Regions from separate parts of the Paenibacillus sp. XP01 genome, predicted to be linked through region 1. Evidence: a T-box and tRNA genes for the amino acid it is inferred to sense, from the RefSeq annotation. Region 1 holds a T-box; the other regions hold tRNA genes.
The links. A T-box is a leader RNA that pairs with one kind of tRNA and senses whether it is charged. The one in region 1 lies ahead of tyrS (tyrosine--tRNA ligase), so its partner is inferred to be a tRNA-Tyr.
Positions count from the first base shown of each region.

Region 1 (7,356 bases):
GCAAATCAGTTAGAGCCAAAGGATTAATGGTTCGTTCAATATACATAGGAATCGATGTCAGATAATATAACTTGGATTTCGGGATTTATTGTTAAGAACGCCTAAGTGGTGTGTCTTTCTTTATCTCCTCCAACAATTCTCCATGCCACCTGCTCGAAATCTTCCGAATTGTTTATATAATGTGAACTAACATAACGGCGTTTCTTCAAAGAGGTTCACGGATAATGATCATTCGGGGGGAAAGCTTTCATGAACGAAACGAAAAAAATGAACATTTTTTCATTGGGAATCCAGCATGTCCTGGCCATGTATGCCGGGGCGATTCTGGTTCCGCTGCTGGTCGGACGGGCGTTGAACCTGACGGCAGAACAACTCGCTTACCTGGTCTCCATCGATCTGCTGACCTGCGGAATCGCGACATGGCTGCAAGCGCGGAAAGGCAAGGTTCTGGGCATAGGTTTGCCGGCAGTGCTTGGAAGTTCCTTCGTGGCGGTTACACCGATGATCGCAATCGGCAAACAGTACGGGATTCCGGCCATCTACGGCTCCATTATCGCGGCAGGCCTCTTCATTATGATCTGTGCGACCTTCTTCAGCAAAATCGTGAAACTGTTTCCGCCGGTCGTGATCGGTACGGTAGTGACCATTATCGGCCTTGCGCTTATTCCGACCGGCATCCGCAATATGGCGGGCGGCAGCGGAAGCGAGGATTTCGGGGGACTCAGCCACCTTGCACTTTCCTTCGGGGTATTGATTTTCATCCTGATCCTCCACCGTTATGCGCGCGGATTTGTCAAATCGTTGGCTGTTCTGCTCGGCATCATTGCGGGAACCCTGGTCGCTGTCCTGATGGGCAAAGTCAATGTTGCTCCCGTGCTCGAAGCTTCCTGGTTTCGCCTGCCACAGCCGTTCTATTTCGGATGGCCGACCTTTGAATTCGGTCCGATCCTGACGATGATTATCGTGGGCATGGTGGTTATCATCGAATCGACGGGTGTGTTCATGGCGCTCGGCAAAATTTGCGACCAACCCATCACCGATAAAGATCTTGCCCGCGGATACCGTGCGGAAGGTCTGGCTTTTGTGCTAGGGGGCATCTTCAATGCTTTTCCGTACAATACGTTTGCCCAGAACGTGGGTCTCGTTCAACTCTCCCGGGTGAAGACGACCAATGTCGTCGTGGCGGCAGGCGGCATCCTTGTTTTCCTCGGTTTGATCCCGAAAATCGCCGCTTTCGCAACCATTATCCCGAGTGCCGTGCTAGGCGGGGCAACGGTTGTGCTGTTCGGCATGGTAGTGTCGTCCGGCGTTAAAATGCTGCAATCCGTTGACTTCAGCAAACAGTCGAACTTGCTGATCCTCGCGTGCTCGGTGTCGCTTGGCCTCGGGGTGACGGCAGTTCCCGACTTGTTTGCCCAGCTGCCGCAAGCGATCCGCATCATCGTCAGCGATGGCATCATTACAGGCAGTTTGTCTGCCATTCTGCTCAACGTATTTTTCAATCTCGGCATCAAAAAAGAAAGCATTCCGCTTCAGTCGTCCCCTTCGCAGGCGAACGAAGCACATTCTTGACGTTGAATTAAGCGCACATAAAGCATCGTTTTCCATTCAGTCGGCTTGCTAAAAGTTCATCGCGTTCTTCAGAGCGCGCATGGACTTTTTGCTTTTTGAAAGGTCATATTGAAAAGTTCAATAAGCCGAACCATGCAAAAATAAGGCAAATATGCTACAGTTTTTTCATGACCGCCGTAAACGATGAATGTTATGAGGAACCATATCGAACAATATAACAAAGGAGAGGTGATCATGATGCAGAAGCAACTGATGGATGCCGGATGGAATCTGGACAATAGCTATGCCAGGCTGCCATCCGTTTTTTATACGAAGCAATCCGCCCAGCCCGTTGCTCGCCCCAAATTATTGGTGTTGAATGACGCGTTAGCGGCATCGCTCGGGTTGAATGCAGACCTGCTGGAACAGGAGGAAAACGTCGAAATCTTTGCGGGCAACCGAAATCCGGTCGGATCGGAGCCGTTGGCGCAGGCTTATGCAGGGCATCAATTCGGCCATTTCAACAGGTTGGGCGATGGACGTGCGCTGCTCATCGGTGAACAGCTGACGCCGGCCGGCGAACGAATGGACATTCAGTTAAAAGGGTCCGGCGTTACGCCGTATTCCCGCGCGGGGGACGGAAGAGCCGCGATCGGGCCGATGCTGCGCGAATATATCATTAGCGAAGCGATGCAAGCGCTGGGCGTTCCGACAACCCGTATTTTGGCCGTGGTATCCACGGGCGAAACGATCTATCGCGAGACGGAGCGGCCGGGTGCCGTTCTGACGAGAGTGGCGGCAAGCCACTTGCGCGTTGGGACGTTCCAATATGCAGCCGCTCTGGGCAATGTGGATGACCTTAGAGCATTGGCCGATTATGCCATTCAGCGGCATTATGCCGAACTGGCAGCAGACGATGACAGGTATTTGCGTTTGCTCGAAAACGTTATACGGCGTCAAGCTGCCTTAATTGCGAAATGGCAGCAAATCGGTTTTATCCACGGCGTGATGAATACGGACAACATGACGATCAGCGGCGAGACGATCGACTATGGCCCTTGTGCTTTTATGGATAACTATAATCCGGCGACGGTGTTCAGTTCGATTGATACCCAGGGACGTTATGCTTACAGCAATCAGCCTTATATCGGAGGCTGGAATTTGGCGCGCTTTGCGGAATCGCTGCTGCCATTGCTGCATACTGACGAAGAACAGGCCGTGCAAATGGCACAGGATGCCATCTCTTCCTTTTCCGAATTGTATCATCATCATTGGTTGGCGGGTATGCGTACCAAGTTGGGGCTGTTTAACGCAGAAGCGGCGGACGAAGAACTGGTCAAAGACTTGCTGGACCTCATGGAGAAACACCAGGCTGATTACACGAACACGTTCGTGGCACTAACCTTTGGGCAGGCGGTCGGTCATGGGCTGAGCGACGATGCGGAATTTGCGAATTGGCATGCACGCTGGCAAGCCAGACTCGCGAGACAGGAACAGGGCCCGGAGGCCGTGCGCGAACAGATGAGCAAGACCAATCCTGCGATCATTCCGCGCAATCATCGGGTGGAGGAAGCGTTGGAGCGCGCAGAGCAGCATGGCGATTACAGCGTGATGAACAAGCTGCTTGCCGTGTTGAAGAATCCCTATGCCCATAGTTCCGAACAGGCGGAGTACGCCGCTGCACCCATGGCTTGCGACCCGAACTATCGCACGTTCTGCGGTACCTAACGAACGAGGCGGATAGCTTGGAGGGAGGAAGCCGTTTGTCAGAGCTGCGAAGCTTGTCCCGGTTGCGGGAGAAGGTATTAGCCTTGTTCGGATTTCACGGACTTTCCTAGTGAACAGATGGAGGGTTATGTCAATCGCAGATTTTCGACATTTCGGGAAGATGGCGCCCCTTGTGTGAAGGTATCCGATCAGGGATTTGTCGTTCGCATCCATGAACGGGGCAGCGAGGTGTACGAACGACAACTGGACGATAAAGATGTGGTTCTCTATTGGGGAGGGATCATTCTGTTGGACAATAACGATATACATGATTTGTGGTACGACTATGCCATCGCTTTCGTAAGCTTGAAAAACAACTCCGCACGGGGATGGGGCGACCTCACGCCAGAACAACAGGAAATCGCCGCATTGTGGCTGCTGGAGGCGGATGTGTTCAACGGCGGTTTTGTGCAGTTTTTTTGCAATTGGGGGGAGGAAGCGCTGGTCCATGCGGTTCGTGCGCTGCAAACGATCGGAGCCGCAGACGAGCTAACCTACGTGAACGCTTGTTTCGATTGCATCCGACATCTGGAGAACGATGAACGCCTGACGGAACTGTGGGATATCCCCCGGTTTCTGACGGACCAGGAGGAGCAGCAGTTGGATACGCTGGATCAACGGTTCTGGAACGGAGAAAGCCAAATTGCCCCCAAGGCGTATGAACATTACGCCAGAACGTTGAAAATCGCCGTTCCATAATACTTGGTATGGCAACATTCCATTGAGGAAAACGGCTTGCAAACGTTCAAACGTTCGGATATACTGTCTATAATCTGAAACATGAATTACGTTGAAGGAGCGCAGTAGCAGCTTTGTCCCTGTTTCCAGAAAGTCAGGGGTTGATGGAACCTGACACATACAAGGACTGCGAAGTACACTCTGGAGTATCTTGGGTAATGCCAAGCGGGTTTGGCGAACGTTATTTCGTCATAAGTGGTATGGGCAGCGTGCAACGTCAGGCTGTTCATGCAAACTGGGTGGTACCACGGTTATTCAATCGTCCCTGTGTCTGCGTGCAGACCGGGTGGCGATTTTTTTGTTTTTTGGCCATGGACAGGTAGCTTGCCGTGGCAAAGTTCTGCGCAGTGTGTCTTCATCACGCGTATTCATGATTTCTTTAACTTTAGAAAAGGGGTTGTTTGTGTTGAATATTTTGGACGAACTGCAATGGCGCGATGCCATTAACCAGCAAACGGATGCGGAGGGCCTGCGCGAGCTGGTCGAATCGAAATCCATTTCGCTGTACTGCGGCGTTGACCCTACCGGCGACAGCATGCATATCGGACATCTTATTCCGTTCATGATGCTCAAGCGTTTCCAATTAGCAGGGCATCGTCCGGTCATTCTGATCGGCGGCGCAACCGGCACGATCGGAGACCCGAGCGGGCGCCAGTCCGAACGTTCCTTGCAAACGCTGGAACAGGTGCAGGAGAACGTAAACGCCTTGACGGCACAGATGAAAAAATTGTTCATTACGGAAGGCGACAATCAGGTACGCCTGGTGAACAACTACGACTGGACGCACAAAATCAATGTGATCGAATTTTTGCGCGACTACGGCAAAAACTTCAACCTGAACACGATGCTTGCGAAGGATGTCGTGGCGAGCAGACTGGAAGGCGGCATCTCCTTCACGGAATTCTCGTACCAGATCCTGCAATCGCTCGATTACCTGCATTTGTTCCAAAACGAAGACGTGCAGCTGCAAATCGGCGGTTCCGACCAATGGGGCAACATTACAAGCGGTCTTGACCTGATCCGCAAAAAAGAAGGCCCTGATGCCAAAGCGTTTGGTTTGACCATCCCGCTGATGCTCAAAGCGGACGGAACGAAATTCGGCAAATCGGCCGGGGGCTCGATCTGGCTGGATCCAAACAAAACGACGCCGTTCGAATTCTACCAGTTCTGGGCGAATACCGATGATCGCGACGTCATCAAATACTTGAAATACTTTACGTTCTTGTCCAAAGAAGAAATCGAAGCGTTGGCGGAAAAAGTGGAAACCGAGCCGCACAAACGCGAGGCGCAAAAGGCGCTTGCCGAAGAAATGACCCGTTTCGTGCATGGCGAAGAAATGCTGGAACAAGCCAAGCGCATTACCGCCGCATTGTTCAGCGGCGACATTCGCTCGCTGACAGCGGACGAGATCGAGCAAGGCTTTAAGGAAATGCCAACGTTCGAAACCAACGGCGAGGCGAAGAACATCGTTGACTGGCTTGTGGATCTTGGTCTGGAGCCATCCAAACGCCAAGCCCGCGAAGACATCACGAAGGGTGCCATCTCCATGAACGGGGAGAAAGTAACCGAGCTCGACTTCACCATTTCGGCAGAGCATGCCATCGGCGGCAAGTTTATCATTATCCGCAAAGGCAAAAAGAATTACAGCCTTGTGAAGCTGCAGGGGTAAGCATTCGATTCATGTGCTGAGGCCATGTTCCATTTGGAACATGGCTTTTGTTACGTCTTATTCATGTTTTGTTTATGTGATATAACCTGTCGCTATACGTTCATTATTATCGGCGCAATGTAAAATCATCGCCATCTAGATCAACAACTCCGCATTCTTTCAATTGCCATTTTTCCACTTCGGGAAATTGTAACCGCTTCCTTTTGAGCGAAAACAACACATTCACCAATGGTCAAAATGATGCCGCAACGACGGGAAGCGTTGATGCATCAAGGGTGGGGGATGCGCTAAAATCACATGTTTACGAAAAAAAGCATGATCCACTATCGTTAACATGAAGGTGCGCAAGCAAAGCTGACATGTAAACCAAGCAGAGGGAGGCGATCCGGCGTGCAGGAAGTCAATCCGATCCATCGGCAGGAGGTCCTGAACAGGGCCAAGATCAACAAGAAACGATGGAAGAAGGTCTGGAAAAACTGGGAGCTCTATCTGTTCATTGCGCCGGCATTTTTGTATTTCCTTATTTTCCATTACGGACCGATGTACGGCATCCAGATTGCGTTCAAAAATTACAATCCGGCCCGCGGTATTTTTGGAAGCGCATGGACGGGTTTCGATCACTTCAACCGTTTTTTTGATTCGTATTATTTTTGGGACTTGATGTGGAACACGCTGGCGATCAGTTTGTATGAGCTGGCGGTTGGTTTTCCGATCCCGATCATTTTGGCGCTGGCCTTCAATGAACTGAAACACAAACGTTTCAAAAAATGGGTGCAAACGGTCACTTACGCGCCGCATTTCATCTCCATCGTAGTGATGGTCGGCATGATCATTGCTTTCCTGTCGCCGTCCACAGGCATCGTTATTCGTTTGATCGAATGGGTGGGCATCGATGCACCTGCTTTTCTGACAAGCCCGGCCTGGTTCAAGACGGTCTACGTTCTCTCTGGCGTATGGCAGAGCGCAGGGTGGGGCACGATCATTTATCTTGCCGCCTTGTCAGCCGTCGACCCGGGCCTTCATGAAGCGGCGATCATTGACGGAGCGAACCGGATGCAGCGCATTCGTCACATCAACATTCCCGTGCTGGTGCCAACGATGACCATTTTGCTCATTCTGAATATGGGAAGTTTGCTGGGCGTGGGGTTTGAGAAAATTCTTTTAATGCAAAACCCGTTAAACATGGAGTCGTCCGATGTGATTTCAACATTCGTCTACCGCTCCGGTCTGGAAAATGCACAATACAGCTTCTCCACCGCCGTCGGGTTGTTCAATTCCGTCATTAACGCGATTCTGCTCATTACGGTCAATCAAGTCGTGCGCAAAACGAGTGAGAACAGTCTGTGGTAAAGGAGGTAGCAGAATGACAACAGGCATCAAAGAAACGAGGCAAGACCGGATTTTTCTGACACTGAATTATATTTTCGTCACCATCGCGTTTCTGCTTGTTGCTTATCCGTTGGCATACATGATCAGTGCTTCGATCAGCAATCCCAAAGAGGTCGCTTCCGGTGCGATGTGGCTCTTTCCCAAGGACATTACGTTCGAAGGGTACCAGAGAGTGCTTCAGGATCAGAGGATCTGGTCAGGTTACGCAAACACCATTTTATATACGGTCGTGGGTACGGCAG
Region 1 covers NZ_CP139481.1:4,285,548-4,292,903, reverse strand. Annotated here, with positions in the region: gene SNR34_RS19280 (hypothetical protein) at 1-27, shown strand, start outside; gene SNR34_RS19275 (nucleobase:cation symporter-2 family protein) at 250-1,572, shown strand; gene SNR34_RS19270 (protein adenylyltransferase SelO) at 1,807-3,279, shown strand; gene SNR34_RS19265 (DMP19 family protein) at 3,454-4,017, shown strand; T-box leader at 4,100-4,326, shown strand; gene tyrS (tyrosine--tRNA ligase) at 4,463-5,725, shown strand; gene SNR34_RS19255 (ABC transporter permease) at 6,152-7,075, shown strand; gene SNR34_RS19250 (carbohydrate ABC transporter permease) at 7,089-7,356, shown strand, end outside.

Region 2 (7,356 bases), 3.0 Mb from region 1:
ATCGTGGCCAATCTCTATTATGCTCAAACCGTCATTGGCCCAATCAGCGCTGCCACGGGGCTATCGTCTGCCGCAGCCGGACTGATCGTCACCATTACCCAAATCGGGTACGTCCTTGGATTGCTTTTTATCGTGCCGCTTAGCGACATTACCGAAAATCGCCGTCTGATCACCATACTTCTCCTTGTTCTGATCGTCGCACTTATGGTGGCTTCGTTCGCACCTAATGCATCGCTGTTCCTGTCAGCTTCGCTGATTATCGGAATCGGCTCCGTGATCGCCCAGATTCTTGTGCCGTACGCCACGTACCTGACTTCCGAAGAGCAGCGGGGGCGCGTCGTGGGCAACGTGATGAGCGGCCTGCTGCTCGGCATTATGCTCGCTCGCCCTGTCGCAAGCTTCATCACCAGCCTGTTCGGATGGCATGCGGTCTTCATTTTCTCGGCCGTCGTAATCGCTCTGCTGACCCTGCTCCTCTCTCGGGCCCTGCCTACCCGGAGACCCGAGCCTGTCATGAATTACGGCCAACTTATCGGATCGCTCGCCAAATTGTTCAGAACACTGCCGATGCTCCGTCGCCGCGCCTTCTACCAGGCCAGCCTGTTCGGTGCCTTCAGCCTGTTCTGGACTACCGTTCCGCTGCGTTTGGCTAATGACTTCAATATGTCTCAGCAAGGCATAGCCTGGTTCGCTTTGGCTGGTGTGGGCGGTGCCGTGGCTGCTCCGATTGCAGGCCGTCTGGCAGACCGGGGCATGACCAAAGTATTGACGGGAGTCGCCATGGTCGTCGCTGCCCTATCCTTCGGTCTCGCTTATCTGTTCCAAGGCCACTCCGTCCTGTCGCTCTCTCTGCTCGTCGTCGTCGCCATCACGCTGGACATGGCCGTTTCGGGCAACCTGGTTCTGGGACAGCGCGTGATCTATTCTCTGGCAGGCAATGCCCGCGGACGCGTGAATGGGATCTTCATGTCGATCTTTTTTATCGGCGGGGCGATCGGCTCAACACTCGGCAGCTGGTCTTATGCAGCCGGAGGATGGAGCCTTACCACGCTTATCGGATTGATTATGCCGCTGCTTGCTCTCGGTTACTATCTGACGGAGAGAAAAGCTCAGGCCGCAGTCAATCCGTAAACTTCTAGTTTCGACGCATATAAAAAATCAGGAGAATCCTGCAAGGGACTCTCCTGATTTTTTGCTTATGCTGATTTATCGGCGCAATCTGCGGGAGCTCAGGGCGTGATGCCCATTTTGCAGAAACGTACTGCGCGCGTTTTTCATCCATTCAATGCGACGCTCAGCCAGACGGTCCGCCGCCATGTAAGTTGCTATACCTTCCGTCCGCGAAATTTCAAAAACCTTCTCCAGATTTTCGTAAATTTCCCCAATCTTGCTCCATGCCCTCTCCCGGTTATACCCGCTGAGTTCATCGGCTATGTTGATGACGCCTCCTGCGTTAATCACGTAGTCAGGCGCATATACGATGCCCATCTCGTGAAGTCGGTCGCCGTGCCGAGTCTCCAAGAGCTGGTTGTTCGCACAGCCAGCGACAACCTTTGCCTTCAGCGTCCTAAGTGTGTCGTCATTGATGGTGCCTCCAAGGGCGCAAGGTGCATAAATATCGCAGTCGACGCCAGTAATATCCGAGGGATCCACGGCAGTCGCGCCAAAACGGTTCACCGCTTCCTGCACAGCGTCTTTATGGATATCCGTCACGATCAGGCGGGCTCCCTCCTCATGCAAATACTCGCATAAACGCATGGCCACGTTTCCGATGCCTTGCACGGCTATCGTTTTGCCTTCCAGTAAATCGGTGCCGAGTGCCTCCTTGGCTGCTGCCTTCATTCCCCGATATACGCCCCAGGCCGTCGCCGGAGAAGGATTACCGGATGAACCGTAACTCGGGGAGATGCCCGTAACGTAGTCCGTCTCCTGATAAATCAGGTTCATGTCTTCCTCGGTCGTACCGACGTCTTCCGCAGTCACATAACGGCCGTTCAACCCTTGAACGTATCTGCCGAAAGCGCGAAACATCGCTTCATTTTTGTCCCGTCGCGGGTCCCCGATAATAACTGCCTTTCCTCCGCCCAGGTTCAGGCCGGATACGGCATGTTTGTACGTCATTCCGCGGGCAAGCCGCAGTGCATCTTCAATGGCTGCATCTTCGGAGGCATATGTCCACATTCGCGTCCCGCCCAGTGCAGGTCCAAGCGTTGTGTCATGGATAGCGATGATCGCCTTCAATCCGGATGATTTATCCTGACACAAGACGAGCTCCTCGTAATCATGGCGTTCCATTGCTTCAAACCAATTCATGGCTAACCGTCTCCTCAAACCGTTTTTGCGATCGAATCAATCATTCTGTCTTTTTGACTCCTCTCTGTTGCGCACGCGATTCATTATTTCCATTACAATGACACCAACCATGTAAAGATCATATTCATACTAGCTTTCTAATGTCAGAATGGATTACTTATTTCTGGGGGCAATATATTTCCTTTCCGTGCAGGCCCTAACCTTTACTGAATCGTCTCTATCACGTTGATTGGATGGAGCTCCCCGTCGACTGCAAAAGAAGCCTGTCCCGTCTCTTCGGAGACGACCAGCACGATCGCGTCCGTCAGCTCACTCAGTCCCAGCGCGGCCCGGTGACGGGTTCCCAACTTTCCTCCAATGGCGTCGGCCTGCGAGACGGGAAGCACGTTGCCGGCCGACACGATCTGGTTGCCACGAATCAACACGGCACCGTCGTGTAACGGAGCACCCGGAATAAAAAGCGATTCCAGCAAGGCATGCGTGACTTTCGCATCCACGGCAACGCCGGAATGGATAATCTTCTCAAGCGATATTTCGCGTTCGATCACAATCAACGCACCATATCTGCGATCCGACAAATGCTGCACACTCACCGTCAGTTCGGCAAATTTCTCCGTGAAGGGTGACAAATAGCAGTCCAGATAAAAGGAGGCAGCCAGCACCTCGACCCTCTTGATCTCGTTCCGAATCTCCGCAAACTGTGCCAGCAAACAGACGCTATCCTGATCGAAACGCGTCAATGTCTCATTCATGCGGTTCGCCACGCGCCGAAGATCCTCCTTCAATTTTTGCCGCATGGATGAACTGTCGCAATCTGCCTGCTGATGGATCATGGAATGTTCCTCCTTCGTGATGTCTTCATCCTTTCCAACGTTCACGGTACCTAATGTTCATTAACGTGCCCATAAGCCCATTCAATCTATGCAATGCTACATAATCTGTTCCGCCATCATAACAAAGGTACTTTTTTACCAGGGTGGAACACCACCTATAAGCAACAAAAAAAGCCCTTGCAGCGCAAAAGCTTTTTTGTGTTTTAAATATAAGTTGGGTGATGGTCGAAGTCTATGGTTGTCAAACGTACAAAAGATCGAGAAAAGGACCCGTTCGTCTAAATGCGAAGCAGATCCTTCTTGCATTAATTTAAAAACAGACCATTAAGAGACGACGAATTGGACTACTATTGGGGTTCCAGGATCGAGGGCGTCGCCTCCAGGGATCGTGGCATTCTTAAATACTTCTACATTTCTTTTTGCGTTTATAATATGTTGTTCCACTCTTTAGGAGGATCGGGCGAAAATCAGAACTGTGGATGGGCCGGTACAGATACCGAATTCTAGGATGTGGAATTGAATATTCCTCCCTGGTTGGCATCGCTCCGAGGATTGAGGATACGGCATACCGCGGACATGCTGCTTCGAGATCAGTATGTCGAAATTTACGCAAAGAAAAAACCCTTGTCGCACAAGGGTCTCAAAAAAATTTAAGCGGGTGATGGGAATCGAACCCACGCTACCAGCTTGGAAGGCTGGAGTTCTACCATTGAACTACACCCGCATCCTATAAAAAATCGGGATGACACGATTTGAACATGCGACCCCCTGGTCCCAAACCAGGTGCTCTACCAAGCTGAGCTACATCCCGAAAACATACCGGTGAGAGGACTCGAACCTCCACGGTTTCCCACTCGATTTTGAGTCGAGCGCGTCTGCCATTCCGCCACACCGGCTTATTTAATTAAATGGCGCGCCCTGAGAGATTCGAACTCCCGACCTTTTGATTCGTAGTCAAACGCTCTATCCAGCTGAGCTAAGGGCGCATATTTGGAGCGGACGACGGGAATCGAACCCGCGACCCTCGCCTTGGCAAGGCGATGCTCTACCGCTGAGCCACGTCCGCATATGATTGGTGCGGTCGAGAGGACTCGAACCTCCACGGGGGGTTAGCCCACACGGACCTGAACCGTGCGCGTCTGCCAATTCCGCCACGACCGCATAATATAACTGGTGAGCCATGAAGGACTCGAACCTTCGACACCCTGATTAAAAGTCAGGTGCTCTACCAACTGAGCTAATGGCTCTTACTAAAAAAATTCTCTGGCAGGGGCAGCAGGAATTGAACCCACACTAACGGTTTTGGAGACCGCTGTTCTACCTTTAAACTATGCCCCTATAAAATAATGGTGGAGGCTGATGGATTCGAACCACCGAACCCGTACGGGAGCAGATTTACAGTCTGATGCGTTTGGCCACTTCGCTAAGCCTCCACAATATAAGGTGGCTCGGGACGGAATCGAACCGCCGACACGAGGATTTTCAGTCCTCTGCTCTACCGACTGAGCTACCGAGCCATATTCGTTTATAAAGATAAAAGCGGAATTGACAAACCCAATACCGAATTGCCATCCCTGATGAATATTCAAGTGGCGGAACCGACGGGATACTCTCACTTCGTTCGAGACTGCGCAGCTTATGCTCTCGAAGTGAATGCTTCGACGAACCCATTTACGGATTCTCATCCCTGCTGAATATTCAAAGTGGCGGAACCGACGGGATTCGAACCCGCGATCTCCTGCGTGACAGGCAGGCATGTTAGGCCAACTACACCACGGTTCCAGGCACTAAATGGTGCCGGCGAGAGGACTTGAACCCCCAACCTACTGATTACAAGTCAGTTGCTCTACCAGTTGAGCTACACCGGCGTATATGGTGGAGGCTGAGGGGATCGAACCCCCGACCCTCTGCTTGTAAGGCAGATGCTCTCCCAGCTGAGCTAAGCCTCCATACTACTATGACCCGTAGGGGATTCGAACCCCTGTTACCTCCGTGAAAGGGAGGTGTCTTAACCCCTTGACCAACGGGCCTTGATATAATGGTGGAGCCAAGCGGGATCGAACCGCTGACCTCCTGCTTGCAAGGCAGGCGCTCTCCCAGCTGAGCTATGGCCCCATAATATGTAGGATTTATTGATTTGTAAGTTAAATGGTGGGCCCTGGTGGACTCGAACCACCGACCTCACCCTTATCAGAGGTGCGCTCTAACCAACTGAGCTAAGGGCCCAAGCAAATAAGGCGAAAAAAAAGCCCCTTAAGGGGTTTCGCTTGGCGGCTTCCTACTCTCCCAGGACCCTGCGGTCCAAGTACCATCGGCGCTAGAGGGCTTAACGGTCGTGTTCGGGATGGGAACGTGTGGAACCCCTCCGCCATCGCCACCAAACGATTTTTCAGTTCAGAGATTGCTCTCTGAAAACTGGATTCGAAACGAAATCTGCGATCTTAGAACCTGCATTTCTTGGATAAGCCCTCGACCGATTAGTACTGGTCAGCTCCATGCATTGCTGCACTTCCACCCCCAGCCTATCTACCTCGTCGTCTTCAAGGGGTCTTACATACTGGGAAATCTCATCTTGAGGGGGGCTTCACGCTTAGATGCTTTCAGCGCTTATCCCGTCCGTACATAGCTACCCAGCGGTGCTCCTGGCGGAACAACTGGTACACCAGCGGTACGTCCATCCCGGTCCTCTCGTACTAAGGACAGCTCCTCTCAAATTTCCTACGCCCACGACAGATAGGGACCGAACTGTCTCACGACGTTCTGAACCCAGCTCGCGTACCGCTTTAATGGGCGAACAGCCCAACCCTTGGGACCTACTTCAGCCCCAGGATGCGATGAGCCGACATCGAGGTGCCAAACCTCCCCGTCGATGTGGACTCTTGGGGGAGATAAGCCTGTTATCCCCAGGGTAGCTTTTATCCGTTGAGCGATGGCCCTTCCATGCGGTACCACCGGATCACTAAGCCCGACTTTCGTCCCTGCTCGACTTGTAGGTCTCGCAGTCAAGCTCCCTTATGCCTTTGCACTCTTCGAATGATTTCCAACCATTCTGAGGGAACCTTTGGGCGCCTCCGTTACTCTTTAGGAGGCGACCGCCCCAGTCAAACTGCCCACCTGACACTGTCCCCGTACCCGATTAGGGCACCAGGTTAGAACCTAGATACGATCAGGGTGGTATCCCAACGGTGCCTCCACACAAGCTGGCGCTCATGCTTCTCAGGCTCCCACCTATCCTGTACAGATCGTACCCAAATTCAATATCAAGCTGCAGTAAAGCTCCATGGGGTCTTTCCGTCTTGTCGCGGGTAACCTGCATCTTCACAGGTATTAAAATTTCACCGGATCTCTCGTTGAGACAGCGCCCAAGTCGTTACGCCATTCGTGCGGGTCAGAATTTACCTGACAAGGAATTTCGCTACCTTAGGACCGTTATAGTTACGGCCGCCGTTTACTGGGGCTTCGGTTCACAGCTTCGGGATAAATCCCTAACCGCTCCCCTTAACCTTCCAGCACCGGGCAGGCGTCAGCCCGTATACTTCGCCTTACGGCTTCGCACAGACCTGTGTTTTTGCTAAACAGTCGCTTGGGCCTTTTCACTGCGGCCCCCTCGTGCTATTCACACTACCGGGGCACCCCTTCTCCCGAAGTTACGGGGTCATTTTGCCGAGTTCCTTAACGAGAGTTCTTCCGCGCGCCTTAGAATTCTCTTCTCGCCTACCTGTGTCGGTTTGCGGTACGGGCACCTTCATCTGGCTAGAGGCTTTTCTTGGCAGTGTGAGATCATGACCTTCGCTACTGTAATTTTCACTCCCCATCACAGCTCAGCCTTGCGGTTAGCGGATTTGCCTACTAACCAGCCTCACTGCTTGGACAGGCATCCATCAGCCTGCGTCACTACCCTACTGCGTCCCCCCATCGCTCGTAACGATTTACGGTGGTACAGGAATTTCGACCTGTTGTCCTTCGACTACGCCTTTCGGCCTCGCCTTAGGTCCCGACTTACCCTGAGCGGACGAACCTTCCTCAGGAACCCTTAGGCTTTCGGCGGATCAGATTCTCACTGATCTTTTCGTTACTCATACCGGCATTCTCACTTGTATAATGTCCAGCGCTCCTTACGGTACACCTTCAACCCTTATACAACGCTCCCCTACCCCTGATCATAAGATCAAGCCATAGCTTCGGTGGTGTGTTTAGCCCCGTTACATTT
Region 2 covers NZ_CP139481.1:406,206-413,561, reverse strand. Annotated here, with positions in the region: gene SNR34_RS01995 (MFS transporter) at 1-1,131, shown strand, start outside; gene SNR34_RS01990 (Glu/Leu/Phe/Val family dehydrogenase) at 1,207-2,313, opposite strand; gene cdaS (sporulation-specific diadenylate cyclase CdaS) at 2,517-3,146, opposite strand; tRNA gene SNR34_RS01980 (tRNA-Gly) at 3,800-3,870, opposite strand; tRNA gene SNR34_RS01975 (tRNA-Pro) at 3,884-3,957, opposite strand; tRNA gene SNR34_RS01970 (tRNA-Leu) at 3,964-4,042, opposite strand; tRNA gene SNR34_RS01965 (tRNA-Arg) at 4,056-4,132, opposite strand; tRNA gene SNR34_RS01960 (tRNA-Gly) at 4,138-4,212, opposite strand; tRNA gene SNR34_RS01955 (tRNA-Leu) at 4,220-4,307, opposite strand; tRNA gene SNR34_RS01950 (tRNA-Lys) at 4,318-4,393, opposite strand; tRNA gene SNR34_RS01945 (tRNA-Trp) at 4,411-4,484, opposite strand; tRNA gene SNR34_RS01940 (tRNA-Tyr) at 4,494-4,579, opposite strand; tRNA gene SNR34_RS01935 (tRNA-Phe) at 4,591-4,663, opposite strand; tRNA gene SNR34_RS01930 (tRNA-Asp) at 4,851-4,928, opposite strand; tRNA gene SNR34_RS01925 (tRNA-Thr) at 4,939-5,014, opposite strand; tRNA gene SNR34_RS01920 (tRNA-Val) at 5,020-5,095, opposite strand; tRNA gene SNR34_RS01915 (tRNA-Glu) at 5,105-5,176, opposite strand; tRNA gene SNR34_RS01910 (tRNA-Ala) at 5,186-5,261, opposite strand; tRNA gene SNR34_RS01905 (tRNA-Ile) at 5,296-5,372, opposite strand; rRNA gene rrf (5S ribosomal RNA) at 5,412-5,528, opposite strand; rRNA gene SNR34_RS01895 (23S ribosomal RNA) at 5,604-7,356, opposite strand, start outside.
Region 2: it has a tRNA-Tyr gene. The T-box ahead of tyrS (tyrosine--tRNA ligase) is inferred to sense a tRNA for this amino acid. The anticodon was not compared.

Region 3 (7,356 bases), 1.6 Mb from region 1:
GCTGCAAACTTACTCACTCGTTGCTCAGTTTTGAGAGTTCAAACTCTCATACGTTTGGTGGCGATAGCGAAGGGGTTCCACACGTTCCCATCCCGAACACGACCGTTAAGCCCTTCATCGTCGATGGTACTTGGACCGCAGGGTCCTGGGAGAGTAGAAAGCCGCCAAGCGTAACCCGTTTCGGGTGACAATTCAATATTATTGTGGGCCCTTAGCTCAGTTGGTTAGAGCGCACCTCTGATAAGGGTGAGGTCGGTGGTTCGAGTCCACCAGGGCCCACCATTTAAACTTCATAAGGTTTTTGTATGCGGGGTACCTGAAAAGTAATCGGAATCAATCTCGTAGGCAAACTTCACTTTTTGGAGTAAGGTTTGGGGCCATAGCTCAGCTGGGAGAGCGCCTGCCTTGCAAGCAGGAGGTCAGCGGTTCGATCCCGCTTGGCTCCACCAACAATGATTTTCTAAGCTTGTTCTTTGAAAACTGGATATCGAAACGAAAAATGCGAATTAGAACATTCCTTTTCGGATGAATGCTCATTCGGTTCAAGCAACCGATGAACAATCATCCTAGCTGAACTTGTGTCAACAAGTTTATACATTAGTGAAAACTGCATTGCTCATCCGAGCAATTGGTTAAGCTACTAAGAGCACACGGAGGATGCCTAGGCGCTAGGAGCCGATGAAGGACGTGGCGAACAACGATACTGCCTCGGGGAGCTGTAAGCAAGCTTTGATCCGGGGATGTCCGAATGGGGAAACCCAGCTGGCGTAATACCCAGTTACTCTTGTCTGAATACATAGGGCAGGAGAGGCATACCAGGGGAACTGAAACATCTAAGTACCCTGAGGAAGAGAAAACAATAGTGATTCCGTCAGTAGCGGCGAGCGAACGCGGAACAGCCCAAACCAGGGAGCTTGCTCTCTGGGGTTGTGGGACGTCTCACATGGAGTTACAAAGGAGCCGGTTAAACGAAGAGGTCTGGAAAGGCCCGCCATAGAAGGTAAAAGCCCTGTAATTGAAAGTCTGCTCCCTCCGAGACGGATCCCGAGTAGTGCGGGGCACGTGAAACCCCGTATGAATCCGGCAGGACCATCTGCCAAGGCTAAATACTTCCTAGCGACCGATAGTGAAGCAGTACCGTGAGGGAAAGGTGAAAAGCACCCCGGAAGGGGAGTGAAATAGAACCTGAAACCGTGTGCTTACAAGAAGTCAGAGCCCATTTTAGGGGTGATGGCGTGCCTTTTGTAGAATGAACCGGCGAGTTACGTTCCCGTGCAAGGTTAAGGTGAGAAGCCGGAGCCGCAGCGAAAGCGAGTCTGAATAGGGCGACATAGTACGTGGACGTAGACCCGAAACCGGGTGATCTACCCCTGTCCAGGGTGAAGGTGCGGTAACACGCACTGGAGGCCCGAACCCACGCACGTTGAAAAGTGCGGGGATGAGGTGGGGGTAGCGGAGAAATTCCAATCGAACTCGGAGATAGCTGGTTCTCCCCGAAATAGCTTTAGGGCTAGCCTCGGAAAACAGAGTCGTGGAGGTAGAGCACTGATTGGGTGCGGGGCCCGCAAGGGTTACCAAGCTCAGTCAAACTCCGAATGCCATAGACTTACTTCCGGGAGTCAGACAGTGAGTGCTAAGATCCATTGTCAAAAGGGAAACAGCCCAGACCATCAGCTAAGGTCCCCAAGTGTGTGTTAAGTGGGAAAGGATGTGGAGTTGCACAGACAACCAGGATGTTGGCTTAGAAGCAGCCATCATTGAAAGAGTGCGTAATAGCTCACTGGTCGAGTGACTCTGCGCCGAAAATGTAACGGGGCTAAACACACCACCGAAGCTATGGCTTGATCTTATGATCAGGGGTAGGGGAGCGTTGTATAAGGGTTGAAGGTGTACCGTAAGGAGCGCTGGACATTATACAAGTGAGAATGCCGGTATGAGTAACGAAAAGATCAGTGAGAATCTGATCCGCCGAAAGCCTAAGGGTTCCTGAGGAAGGCTCGTCCGCTCAGGGTAAGTCGGGACCTAAGGCGAGGCCGAAAGGCGTAGTCGAAGGACAACAGGTCGAAATTCCTGTACCACCGTAAATCGTTATGAGCGATGGGGGGACGCAGTAGGGTAGTGACGCAGGCTGATGGATGCCTGTCCAAGCAGTGAGGCTGGTTAGTAGGCAAATCCGCTAACCGCAAGGCTGAGCTGTGATGGGGAGTGAAAATTACAGTAGCGAAGGTCATGATCTCACACTGCCAAGAAAAGCCTCTAGCCAGATGAAGGTGCCCGTACCGCAAACCGACACAGGTAGGCGAGAAGAGAATTCTAAGGCGCGCGGAAGAACTCTCGTTAAGGAACTCGGCAAAATGACCCCGTAACTTCGGGAGAAGGGGTGCCCCGGTAGTGTGAATAGCACGAGGGGGCCGCAGTGAAAAGGCCCAAGCGACTGTTTAGCAAAAACACAGGTCTGTGCGAAGCCGTAAGGCGAAGTATACGGGCTGACGCCTGCCCGGTGCTGGAAGGTTAAGGGGAGCGGTTAGGGAGCAATCCCGAAGCTGTGAACCGAAGCCCCAGTAAACGGCGGCCGTAACTATAACGGTCCTAAGGTAGCGAAATTCCTTGTCAGGTAAATTCTGACCCGCACGAATGGCGTAACGACTTGGGCGCTGTCTCAACGAGAGATCCGGTGAAATTTTAATACCTGTGAAGATGCAGGTTACCCGCGACAAGACGGAAAGACCCCATGGAGCTTTACTGCAGCTTGATATTGAATTTGGGTACGATCTGTACAGGATAGGTGGGAGCCTGAGAAGCATGAGCGCCAGCTTGTGTGGAGGCACCGTTGGGATACCACCCTGATCGTATCTAGGTTCTAACCTGGTGCCCTAATCGGGTACGGGGACAGTGTCAGGTGGGCAGTTTGACTGGGGCGGTCGCCTCCTAAAGAGTAACGGAGGCGCCCAAAGGTTCCCTCAGAATGGTTGGAAATCATTCGAAGAGTGCAAAGGCATAAGGGAGCTTGACTGCGAGACCTACAAGTCGAGCAGGGACGAAAGTCGGGCTTAGTGATCCGGTGGTACCGCATGGAAGGGCCATCGCTCAACGGATAAAAGCTACCCTGGGGATAACAGGCTTATCTCCCCCAAGAGTCCACATCGACGGGGAGGTTTGGCACCTCGATGTCGGCTCATCGCATCCTGGGGCTGAAGTAGGTCCCAAGGGTTGGGCTGTTCGCCCATTAAAGCGGTACGCGAGCTGGGTTCAGAACGTCGTGAGACAGTTCGGTCCCTATCTGTCGTGGGCGTAGGAAATTTGAGAGGAGCTGTCCTTAGTACGAGAGGACCGGGATGGACGTACCGCTGGTGTACCAGTTGTTCCGCCAGGAGCACCGCTGGGTAGCTATGTACGGACGGGATAAGCGCTGAAAGCATCTAAGCGTGAAGCCCCCCTCAAGATGAGATTTCCCAGTATGTAAGACCCCTTGAAGACGACGAGGTAGATAGGCTGGGGGTGGAAGTGCAGCAATGCATGGAGCTGACCAGTACTAATCGGTCGAGGGCTTATCCAAGAAATGCAGGTTCTAAGATCGCAAGTTTCGTTTCGAATCCAGTTTTCAGAGAGCAATCTCTGAGTGAAAAACGGGTACATCAGTTGATGTGCGGATCGTTTTTCAATACAAAACAATATTCCCTGATAGCTCAGTTGGTAGAGCACTCGACTGTTAATCGAGTTGTCACAGGTTCGAGTCCTGTTCGGGGAGCCATATGGAGAGGTGTCCGAGTTGGCCGAAGGAGCACGATTGGAAATCGTGTAGGCGCCAAAAGCGTCTCGAGGGTTCGAATCCCTCTCTCTCCGTTCTGATTTTTAAATGCAAGGCCCGTTGGTCAAGGGGTTAAGACACCTCCCTTTCACGGAGGTAACAGGGGTTCGAATCCCCTACGGGTCATGTTTATCCAAAAGACTTGATTTTATCATCGATTATATGATATGATCATAAATGTCTCGTTCGGAGGCTTAGCTCAGCTGGGAGAGCATCTGCCTTACAAGCAGAGGGTCGGGGGTTCGATCCCCTCAGCCTCCACCATATACTTTTTTAACGACGCGGGGTGGAGCAGCCCGGTAGCTCGTCGGGCTCATAACCCGAAGGCCGCAGGTTCAAATCCTGCCCCCGCAATTGAACTTATTTTAAATAAGGGATCTTGGAACCGTGGTGTAGTTGGCCTAACATGCCTGCCTGTCACGCAGGAGATCGCGGGTTCGAATCCCGTCGGTTCCGCCATTTTCTTTCAAACATTGAGGAAGCTGTTCACTAAATCTGCTGTAAGGCACTGACGCCTGGATAAAGTGCAACGTTTCAAGATTAACTTTATTATGGCTCGGTAGCTCAGTCGGTAGAGCAGAGGACTGAAAATCCTCGTGTCGGCGGTTCGATTCCGTCCCGAGCCACCATTGAATCTAATAATCGAATATGCCGGTGTAGCTCAATTGGTAGAGCAACTGACTTGTAATCAGTAGGTTGGGGGTTCAAGTCCTCTCGCCGGCACCATTGTGGAGGCTTAGCGAAGTGGCCAAACGCATCAGACTGTAAATCTGCTCCCGTACGGGTTCGGTGGTTCGAATCCATCAGCCTCCACCATTGCTTTTAGGGGCATAGTTTAAAGGTAGAACAGCGGTCTCCAAAACCGTTAGTGTGGGTTCAATTCCTGCTGCCCCTGCCAATTCTTTATTAATTATGTATTATGGCGATCGTGGCGAAGTGGTTAACGCACCGGTTTGTGGATCCGGCATTCGGGGGTTCAATTCCCCTCGATCGCCCTCTAGTGGGGATTAGCCAAGCGGTAAGGCAACGGACTTTGACTCCGTCATGCATAGGTTCAAATCCTATATCCCCAGCCATTATTTGCGGACGTGGCTCAGCGGTAGAGCATCGCCTTGCCAAGGCGAGGGTCGCGGGTTCGATTCCCGTCGTCCGCTCCAATAGAATATGGCGCCATAGCCAAGTGGTAAGGCACAGCTCTGCAAAAGCTTTATCCCCAGTTCGAATCTGGGTGGCGCCTCCAGTAAATATGCCGGCGTGGCGGAATGGCAGACGCGCTCGACTCAAAATCGAGTGGGAAACCGTGGAGGTTCGAGTCCTCTCGCCGGTATTCAGTATTAAGAAAACAGTCCAGTAGAGATTACATCTAATGGGCTGTTTTTTTTGTTTATCTATATGCTTACAAAATGAAATGATTAGGTGGGAGTACAGTGCCGGATTTGCATACAGAACACGATTATTCGCAATTATTATTTGACCTATCTCTTTGGGAAGAAGCCTGGAGAAAGAGAAAGGTGTCCATGCCTCCCAGGAAAGGGAGCTATCCGTTCGATACGGAGGAAGCCTTTGAACGGTGGGCCAGAGAATATCACCATCAGTCGTTCACGGAAGAAGGCAAACAACGTTCTGGTCGTATTATGGGCTGGATTGAGAATCAGGGCGTCGAATATAAGGGGTTAACGATACTGGATGTCGGCGCCGCCTCAGGTGCGTTCAGCATACCATTCGCGGAAAAAGGAGCAACGGTTACTGCTGTTGAACCTTCGCATTTTCTGACCGCTTTGATGAAAGAAACCATTCCTGCCGAATTAAGATCCAGGATCGACATTGTGTCGGAACGTTTTGAGGAATTGTCCATTCAGGACAAAGGCTGGGAAAAGAAGTTCGACTTGGTGTTTGCCTCCATGTGTCCAGCCATGTCCGACTGGGAGACGGTGGAACAAGCCATCCTCTGCGCCAGGCAATATGTGTATATCAGCACGATGGCGGCTCCACGCGAGCACACCCTAATGGATGAGTTGAAAGAGGTGTTGGGGGTAAAATCGACATTCAGAGCAGGAGATATGGCATACATCCAACAGCTTCTATATTTGAAGGGGTATTCTTATACGAGCATTATCACCAAAGAAACGACTACGTTGGAGATGCCGTTGGAGGATGTCGTGCATAAGCTGCCGGAATGGCTCAAAACGTACAAGCTGCCAACGGATGAACAGACTCTGCGACTTGCTGAAGTGCACATTAGAAAGACATTTTCGGATGACGTCGTCACGTTTACGCGGGGAGGACGATTCGGAAAAATATTGATTCAACTCGATCAACCTCAGATGAAAACTGTACGGAAATAAGCATGAAGTTACGAACGGTTGTTCATATAATAGTATGATCAGAAAAACCAAGGGGGCAGTGGAAGCTGCCCCTTTTGCATGCATGGTTCCGAGGTATACCTTGTACCCTTTCACGAAATGGATTCTCCCCATAAATAACAGACCAAATCCCTCGTAGTGCTCCTTCAAACAGGTTTTTAGAACGGGCTGAAGCTCATATGATAGAGGAAACCCGAAAATTTTCAAAAATTATCCTTCAGAAAACTGGATTGCAGCTATAGAACAGCGAATGTATTTCATGGCCTGGGCAGCTCATTAGAAATTAAACCTGTCTTTCGGCATGCAGGTTCTGCTGCCGAAGCCGGTATTGGCCCGGGGTTATTCCCTCCCATTTGCGGAAGGAACGGATGAAGTTTTGCGGATTGTTATACTGAAGCCGGTTAGAGATGTCCTTTACGGTCAGATCCGTTTCTTCCAACCATCTTTTGGCGATGGTGAACCGATGTTTGGCCAAATATTCGCTGAATGACGATCCCGTTTCCTTGCGGAACACACTGCTTAAGTAGTTGGCATTATAGTGAAGCCTGGCAGCACACTCCTCTAGCGTGAGATCTCTATCATATTCCTGATGGATGATCGCAATCATTTTGTCCGAAATATGACGGTACTGTGTAACTTGTCTCTCCTTGAAAAGCAAAATGATGGGTTTGATCATCCGCTGACTGAACCAATGCTCCACTTCTGAGGCGTATCGAAGGTTAAATAGTTCCTTGTACAATGAATCATGGCCGGAAGTTGTCGGATCAAGCCGAATCCCGCTCTCATGCAGCATCTGCAGAATACGGGTGAGCAGTCGGGCCAGAGCCAGATGATAATCTTCAGAATGGCATTCCGGATCCAGAACATGCTCGAGCATCTGGGACAGCAGCATTTCCGCTTCACCTTCGTCGCCGGCCTGAATCGCTTGAACGAGAGCGTACTCCAAGGATGAAGGATAACTGATAGATGCTGGGCTGCTGCTATGAATCGGCTGCTCATATTGAATGATAATGCCTGTGCCCAGCCGCAAACGCTGGTGCAGTGCTTTTAAGGCCTCGGAATAGGCACGATGTACTTGCAGGAGAGATGTCCAAGGTTGGCTGAACCCGATGCTCACTGTGAGTTGAAGCACTTGTTCGACCTGCTGCTGCAATTGTCCGGTCATGGCATGCAGATGTGCGGCAA
Region 3 covers NZ_CP139481.1:5,892,281-5,899,636, reverse strand. Annotated here, with positions in the region: rRNA gene rrf (5S ribosomal RNA) at 54-170, shown strand; tRNA gene SNR34_RS26610 (tRNA-Ile) at 206-282, shown strand; tRNA gene SNR34_RS26605 (tRNA-Ala) at 374-449, shown strand; rRNA gene SNR34_RS26600 (23S ribosomal RNA) at 631-3,556, shown strand; tRNA gene SNR34_RS26595 (tRNA-Asn) at 3,676-3,751, shown strand; tRNA gene SNR34_RS26590 (tRNA-Ser) at 3,755-3,843, shown strand; tRNA gene SNR34_RS26585 (tRNA-Glu) at 3,863-3,934, shown strand; tRNA gene SNR34_RS26580 (tRNA-Val) at 3,997-4,072, shown strand; tRNA gene SNR34_RS26575 (tRNA-Met) at 4,089-4,162, shown strand; tRNA gene SNR34_RS26570 (tRNA-Asp) at 4,190-4,267, shown strand; tRNA gene SNR34_RS26565 (tRNA-Phe) at 4,362-4,437, shown strand; tRNA gene SNR34_RS26560 (tRNA-Thr) at 4,459-4,534, shown strand; tRNA gene SNR34_RS26555 (tRNA-Tyr) at 4,539-4,624, shown strand; tRNA gene SNR34_RS26550 (tRNA-Trp) at 4,633-4,706, shown strand; tRNA gene SNR34_RS26545 (tRNA-His) at 4,731-4,803, shown strand; tRNA gene SNR34_RS26540 (tRNA-Gln) at 4,810-4,884, shown strand; tRNA gene SNR34_RS26535 (tRNA-Gly) at 4,891-4,965, shown strand; tRNA gene SNR34_RS26530 (tRNA-Cys) at 4,975-5,048, shown strand; tRNA gene SNR34_RS26525 (tRNA-Leu) at 5,057-5,135, shown strand; gene SNR34_RS26520 (class I SAM-dependent methyltransferase) at 5,326-6,153, shown strand; gene SNR34_RS26515 (helix-turn-helix domain-containing protein) at 6,455-7,356, opposite strand, start outside.
Region 3: it has a tRNA-Tyr gene. The T-box ahead of tyrS (tyrosine--tRNA ligase) is inferred to sense a tRNA for this amino acid. The anticodon was not compared.